Regions from separate parts of the Desulfomicrobium macestii genome, predicted to be linked through region 3. Evidence: riboswitches for the same ligand, from Rfam matches in the RefSeq annotation. Region 3 holds a riboswitch; each other region holds the start of a gene.
The links. Region 3 has a riboswitch for cobalamin ahead of H4684_RS07035 (sirohydrochlorin cobaltochelatase). Riboswitches for the same ligand answer to the same signal wherever they lie in the genome.
Positions count from the first base shown of each region.

Region 1: it holds a riboswitch for cobalamin, as region 3 does, so the genes downstream of both, H4684_RS14280 (sirohydrochlorin cobaltochelatase) here and H4684_RS07035 (sirohydrochlorin cobaltochelatase) in region 3, are expected to answer to the same signal.
Region 2: it holds a riboswitch for cobalamin, as region 3 does, so the genes downstream of both, H4684_RS06265 (anaerobic ribonucleoside-triphosphate reductase activating protein) here and H4684_RS07035 (sirohydrochlorin cobaltochelatase) in region 3, are expected to answer to the same signal.

Region 1 covers NZ_JADBGG010000023.1:23,308-25,566, forward strand. The annotation lists gene cbiM (cobalt transporter CbiM) at 1-292, opposite strand, end outside; gene H4684_RS14280 (sirohydrochlorin cobaltochelatase) at 279-1,292, opposite strand; cobalamin riboswitch at 1,465-1,665, opposite strand; gene metE (5-methyltetrahydropteroyltriglutamate--homocysteine S-methyltransferase) at 1,804-2,259, opposite strand, start outside.
Region 2 covers NZ_JADBGG010000007.1:49,537-51,795, reverse strand. The annotation lists gene H4684_RS06270 (MFS transporter) at 1-618, shown strand, start outside; cobalamin riboswitch at 702-857, shown strand; gene H4684_RS06265 (anaerobic ribonucleoside-triphosphate reductase activating protein) at 923-1,561, shown strand; gene H4684_RS06260 (ribonucleoside triphosphate reductase) at 1,595-2,259, shown strand, end outside.
Region 3 covers NZ_JADBGG010000008.1:69,172-71,430, forward strand. The annotation lists gene H4684_RS07025 (TRAP transporter substrate-binding protein) at 1-247, opposite strand, end outside; gene H4684_RS07030 (TetR/AcrR family transcriptional regulator) at 300-896, opposite strand; cobalamin riboswitch at 1,024-1,201, shown strand; gene H4684_RS07035 (sirohydrochlorin cobaltochelatase) at 1,295-2,176, shown strand; gene H4684_RS07040 (FecCD family ABC transporter permease) at 2,181-2,259, shown strand, end outside.

The DNA of each region.
Region 1 (2,259 bases), on a different contig from region 3:
TCAGGCCCCCGAACTGGAACAGTACGGACTGGAGGATGAGCGCCACCAATATGCAGGGGAAAGCAGCCCAGCCGAGCACCAAGCCTGCCAGACCGTTCAGCAGCAGGTGCACGCTGCTGGGGCCCAGGGGCACATGGATGAGGGATCCGACGAAGAAAACGGAAGTGAGTACGGCCGTGGTAATCATGTTGTCGAGGTCAAGGCGGCGCAACCCCATCCAGACACCTGCCAGGGTCAGACAGGCACCTCCGACGAGTACGGGCGCGGCCAGGGCGCCATCAGATATGTGCATGGTGTTCTCCGTGTCCGTGGTTGGAAGCCGCCTTGTTTTCCAGATGGAGCGAGGCAAAGGCATGGCGCAGGTGATCCATCCACAGCGCCCGGAACGGGCAGTGCTCCAGCGTGCCCGTGGGTTCTGACAGAACCTCGATGCCCGCCGCCTGCAGTCTGTGCTTCCAGGAACGGGGGGATTCGCCCAGGATGTCCACCAGCACATGGTGACCGGGTACGCTCATGAAGGGCAGCAGCCTGCAACGGCTGATGTTGGCCTCTTGCAAGCGTGAGATGATTGACGAGACGCCCAGGGTTTCCCCGGAACGGCTCATCAGGGCCCCGAGGAATACGTGTGGGTCGCGAAGTCGTACGCGGGCCTCGAAGTCAAGGTAACGCTGCTGTCCTTGATGATAGGTGCCATGTCCCACCAGGACCACGGCTTCATCCGGCAGGCGCTCGGCGGGAATGTAGCTTTGCAAGGCTAGAGCGGCGCGATCAAGGTCCTTCTCGGAGGTCAGCAGCGGCGCACCGAGCGCGATCTCCCGGAATCCCTTGCGGGGATGCACGAAGGCCATGGCCTGGGAGTGGGTCCAGTGGTACTCGACCCCGGGCACGGTGTGCAGGGACTGTACAGCAAGGTGCGTCACGCCGTCGTCATGCAGGCGCGAAAGTGCCACGGCCACGGAATCGTGTCCCTGGCCCATGGCTGCCAGTTTCTTGCGCACCTTGTGGGCCGTGTAGGCCCAAGCCACGGGGATGCCGGGAAACTGTTCCCGGACCTCGGCTTCCATCTGTTCGTAGCCCCTGCGAGCTTGGGCCATGGCGACTCCGAAGGCGGCCAGGAGAATGCCCGGTCGAACGGGCTTGGGGCGGACATGGTCGTGACCGTGATCATGATGGTGGTCATGGTCGTCGTTACGGTCGTGATGGTGGTTATGGTCGTGATCGTGATGGTCATGGCCGTGGTCATGCCCGCTCCCGTCATGGTTGTGGGGGTGGCAGTGCAAGGGTGTGTTCATGGGTTGGTGTCCGTTTTGAGATCATCAGATGTCCACGTCATTGCGGGACATATAGAACTCCCAGCAAATTTTTGGTTGCAGGGAAACGGGACAAGCCGGATTGAAGAGGAGGAAGGACACGCGCAAGGATGAGGGGCGGGGCCGTCTTCCCCGTGTCGGCAAAGACCCGTTGCCTAGGGAAAAGTGTCTGGCAGGTCTTCTGGCTCCCTCGGACTTGGCCTCGCCTTCCCGTCCGCGAAGGACAGTGGCGTAAATGAGGCGTTGTGCTTCCCTGCGTGTGCAGGACCGAGGTTACAGCGGCGGGTCCGCTCCGGATTCACACCGGATTCCCTATTATGCTCCTGTTCGGAGCACCAGATCTTGATTCGTTATCTTACGGTGATACGGGATGTCAAATCGTCAGTGGCGACGGATGCGGAGCCGGTAGGGGAAAATCCGGCAAGCGGAAAGTGTTTTCCGCTTGCCGGCAGGGTCGCCTATGGATGCAGGCAGTGAAGTGCTGAGTGGTCCATCAGCTCAGGCTGGCGCGCACTCTCCGGGCCGCCTCCACCATGTTGCGCAGGGAGGCCAGGGTTTCGGGCCAGTCCCTGGTCTTGAGCCCGCAGTCCGGGTTGACCCACAGCCGCTCCTTGGGGATGAACTCCAGAGCCCGGCCCAACAGATTCTCCATTTCCTCCACCGACGGTACTCTGGGACTATGGATGTCGTAGATTCCGGGGCCTATCTCGTTGGGATAGGAATATTCCCGGAAGGCCTCCAGCAGTTCCATGCCACTACGGCTGGACTCGATGCTGATCACGTCGGCGTCCATGGCTGCGATGGATTGCACGATATCGTTGAATTCGCTGTAGCACATGTGGGAATGGATCTGGGTCGAATCGGCCACACCGGAAGTCGCCAGGCGGAAGTTCTCCACTGCCCATTCCAGGTATGCGCCCTTGTCTCTGGACTTGATGGGCATGCCCTC
Region 2 (2,259 bases), on a different contig from region 3:
CCGGTGGTATCGCATCTGGCCGAAGCTTTGGGCGTTTGCAGATTCGCCTTTCGGGAAAGCTCGGCCATCCGGGCGACCATCATGAACGGCATGCTTCTGGGGCTGGCTTCCTTCTACATGGTTTGGCTCATTCAGCCCTATATGCAGGAATGCCTGGTTCCCGTGACATGGTTCGGTCCGGCCTGGGCCGGGGCCAATCTGGTTGTGGCCCTGGCTGCCGCAAACAGCCATCGGGTCGAGGGCAAGCTGGGCGCGGGCGGCATGCAGACGCTCTTTTTCGTGCTGATCGTCGTGGCGTATCTTGGACTTGGAACCGTCACGGCCGTGGGAGGTTTTTTGTTCTATTATCTGCTTACGGCCATGCGAGGGCTGCAAGGGCCGCTCATGCGCTCGCGGTTGCAGGCCTTGAGCAGCCGGGCGAACAGGGCCAGCATTCTGTCGTTGCACAGCCTGGCCTTTCGAACGGGGTTCGTGGCCACCGGCCCGCTGGTAGGTTTGCTTGCCGACAGCTTCGGTCTGTCAACGACCTTCCTTGTACTGGCCGTATTTTTTTCGCTGGCTCTTCCCGTGGCAGGGCTGAATTTTTTACGCCATAACCGCTCGCATTCATTGACCTGAATTCTTCTTCCACACGGTAAAGACGCCCCTGTGGAAAAGGTTTTGGTTGATCCCGATGTCTCGATGTCCTAATACTCGACCTGTTCTGCGAAACTACTTCAGGAGCAAGGGAACCCGGTGCGAGTCCGGGGCGGTCCCGCCACTGTAATCCCGATTTCGCGCGTTAAAGGCTGATCCCGCAAAGGGAGACGCCGCGTGCGGGGGCAAGCCAGAAAACCTGCCTGAAGCAATTCTCTTAACCCTCTGCACGCGGATGCAGGGCGTTGAGTTGTTCAGAAAAACGTCATCACAACTTCGAGCGAACATGACTGACACGATTCCTTCATGGGAACGCGTGCGCGGCATGGTGCCGGTGAGTCTTTGCGACTGGCCGGGCAAAATCACGTGCGTGCTTTTTGCCGGCGGCTGCAATTTGCGCTGCCCGACCTGCCACAACGCATCCCTGGCCTGGAAATGGGCCTTGTTGCCGAGTCTCGACCGGGACATTGTCCTGTCTGACCTGCGCCGCCGCAAGCGCTGGCTGGACGGGATCACCCTGTCCGGTGGAGAGCCGACCTGCCTGGCGGATCTGGACGGGCTGCTTGAGGATCTTTCCTCGACCGGCCTGCCGGTAAAGCTTGATTCCAACGGCTCCGCGCCGGATGTCCTGGAGCGCGTGCTGGCAGCGGGGCTTGTCCAGGCCGTGGCCGTTGACGTCAAGGGACCCTGGTCGATGTATCCGGAGCTGACCGGGCAGGCTCTGGCGACCGATACGGCCCGCGACGCGCTGGAAGAGGTTTTTGGCCTGGCCCGCGCGTATCCCGGACGCGTCTATTTTCGCTGTACCAAGGTCCCGAGCCTGACCCCCGAAGATCTGGAGACGACCCGGGCCCAGATGCCGCAAGGCCTGTCCTTGCATTTTCAGGAATTTGTGCCGCCTCGAAGCGATGATGATTTTTCCTGATTCTCAATTCGACCGAACTTTATTGGAGTATTCATGCCTCAGCAGATTGTGAAACGTGATGGCCGTGTTGAATCCTGGTCCGTGGACCGGATAGCCCTGGCAATTTTGAAATCCCTCAACGCCAGCGGCATCAAGGATCCCATCCTGGCCAAGCGTCTGGCCGGAAAGGTCGAGTCCAAACTCGAAGCCGAGGTCATGCCCGAGCAGGAGCTGGTTCAGGACACCGTCGAGCAGGTGCTCATGGAGTCCAGGCTTTATCAGGTCGCAAGGCGCTACATCGTGTACCGCGAAAAGCGTCGCACGATCCGCAGCCAGACCGAAACCTTCCTGGACGTGACCGAGACCATCGACAGCTATCTGGACAAGTCTGACTGGCGTGTCAGCGAGAACGCCAACATGGCTCATTCCTTTCAGGGCCTGATGCTGCATCTGTCCGGCTCCGTTCAGGCCCGCTATTCCCTTGAGAAATATCCCGAGGAAGTCCGGCAGGCCCATGAGCACGGCTATTTTCACATCCATGATCTTTCTTTTGGCCTGGCCGGGTATTGCGCCGGTTGGTCCCTGCGCGACCTCTTGCTTGAGGGGTTCAATCTCGAAGGGCGCTGCTCGTCCGGCCCGCCCAAGCATTTTGACGCGGCCCTTGGACAGATGGTCAATTTTCTGGGCACGCTGCAGAACGAATGGGCCGGTGCGCAGGC
Region 3 (2,259 bases):
GCTGCACCACGCCGTCATAGCAATCCTTGGGCTTGGTCAGGGTTCCCGCCGGATAGTAGTCGATGACGACCTGACCGTTTGAGCGGGTCTCGACCTCGCGGCACCACTCCTCTGCCAGAATTGACTGGATGTGGGTCGGCGGAAAGAAATTGCTGTAGGACAGCTTGACCGGTCCCGCGGCCATGGCCTGCGCCGAAAATCCCAGAACGACGAAAGCCAGGGTCGCGACTCGTAAGAACAGCCTCATGACAATAATCCTCCGTGTGAAAAGTAAGACCGCGCACCATGCGCGAGCCTGATTATTCCTGGGTATCCAGGGCGTTGGCCAGAGCGAGTTTCATGGCTGCCCGGCGAAAATCCTTGCGGTCGATGGTCCCCGTCCCGAGCAGGGAATGGATCAGAAAACCCTCGAACAGGGCCGTGTTCAGGGCGCCGATCTTGCGCGCCGGATAACCGCTGCGCACATACGGCGCGACGATGTCGTCGAAAATCTCGTTGGAGAGACGATACAGGGACTGGTTGAGCTGGGCGCGCAGGTCCTCGTTGCGGGAGGCATGGATGGTGAATTCGAGAAAGACCGAACTCCAGTTGCGGTCGTCGATCATGGTCTCCAGAAAATCGAGGATGCGGTCCATGACCTCTTTAAGACTGTGAGCATCCTGCAACGCGGCGTCGCGCATGGCGCGGTAGGACTGCATCTTGATGGCGATGATGGCCAGCATGATCTCGTCCTTGCTTTGCCAGTGCCGATAGAAATTGCCCTTGGCATAGCCTGCGTCCGAGGTGATCTCGGCCACAGTGGTAGCGACAAAGCCCTTGGCGGCGAAAAGTTTTTCCGCCGAATCGAGTAGTTCGCGCTGGGTCTGGAGTGATTTTTCCTGCTGCTTTCTGGCCACGAGAATTCCTTGTTGGACAACGGTCATAAAGTGACCAGAAGTCATTTTGTGACCAAGTATTCCTCAAGCCTGATTCTGTCAAGCGTGCGCCACGGAGGATTTCTTGACAGCCCACGGGGCCACGACTAGCGTCTTTTCCACTTCGGATACCTTAGGGTGTAAAAGGGAATCCCGTGCAAATCGGGAGCGGACCCGCCGCCGTAAGTTTCAAAAGCCATCCTCCACGCTGTCCACTGGGGTCATTCCTGGGAAGGACGAGGATTGGTGAAACGAGCCGGAAGACCTGTCCGAGGTCCAACCACAGTTCGTGCTGCCTGCAACGGGGGTTTTTTGCGGGCCGCGCCCTTGGACGTCAGTCCTTTTTTCTTCTCACTGCCCCCGCCAAACCTGGAGGTCTCATGTTCAAAGCCTCGCATGTTTGCGGACTTCTTCTGTTCTTTTTTCTGCTCGCCCTGCACGGCCCGGTTCTGGCCGGACACAAGGATAGGCCGCCCAAAAAGGGAATCCTGCTGGTAGCCTTCGGCACCACCGTGCCCGAAGCGCGCGGCGCCCTGGATCACATCGGGGAGAAAGCAAGGCTGCGTTTTCCCGGCATTGAAATCCGCTGGGCCTATTCCTCGCGCATCGTGCGCGAGAAACTTGCCGCCCAGGGACAGGACTTCGATTCTCCGGCCATGGCCCTTGCACGGATGATGGACGACGGTTTCTCCCATGTGGCCGTGCAGTCCCTGCACACCATCCCGGGTGAGGAATTCCACGGCCTGCAACGCACGGTGCAGGCCTTTTCCGGCCTGCCCAAGGGCATGGACAGCGTGGTCCTGGGCCTGCCTCTGCTGGCCGAACCCGCCGACGTCGAAGCCTGCGCCTCGGCCATCATGGCCAGTCTCCCGGCAGAACGCAAAGCGGGCGAAGCCGTCGTCCTGTTGGGCCACGGCACCCACCACCCGGCGAACATCTATTACTCCGGACTGCAGTATTCCCTGAACCGGCACGATCCGCTGGTCCTGGTCGGCACCGTCGAGGGCACGCCTTCCTTGGACGACGTGCGCCGGGTCTTGAAAGACCGCAAGGTCTCAAGGGTGTATCTTGCGCCCTTCATGGCCGTGGCCGGGGACCATGCGCTGAACGACATGGCCGGAGACGAGGAGGATTCCTGGAAATCCGTGCTCGGCGCCGACGGCCTGACCTGCATTCCGGTCCTGCGAGGAACGGCACAGGTCCCGGCTTTCGTCGACATCTGGCTGGATCATCTGCAGGCGGCGCTGGAGCGCCTGCCCTGACACCATGAACGACAGGCGACACACAAGGGCATGGCTGGCCATGGCGGCAGCCGTGCCCCTTTCCATCTATGCGGCCCTTTTTT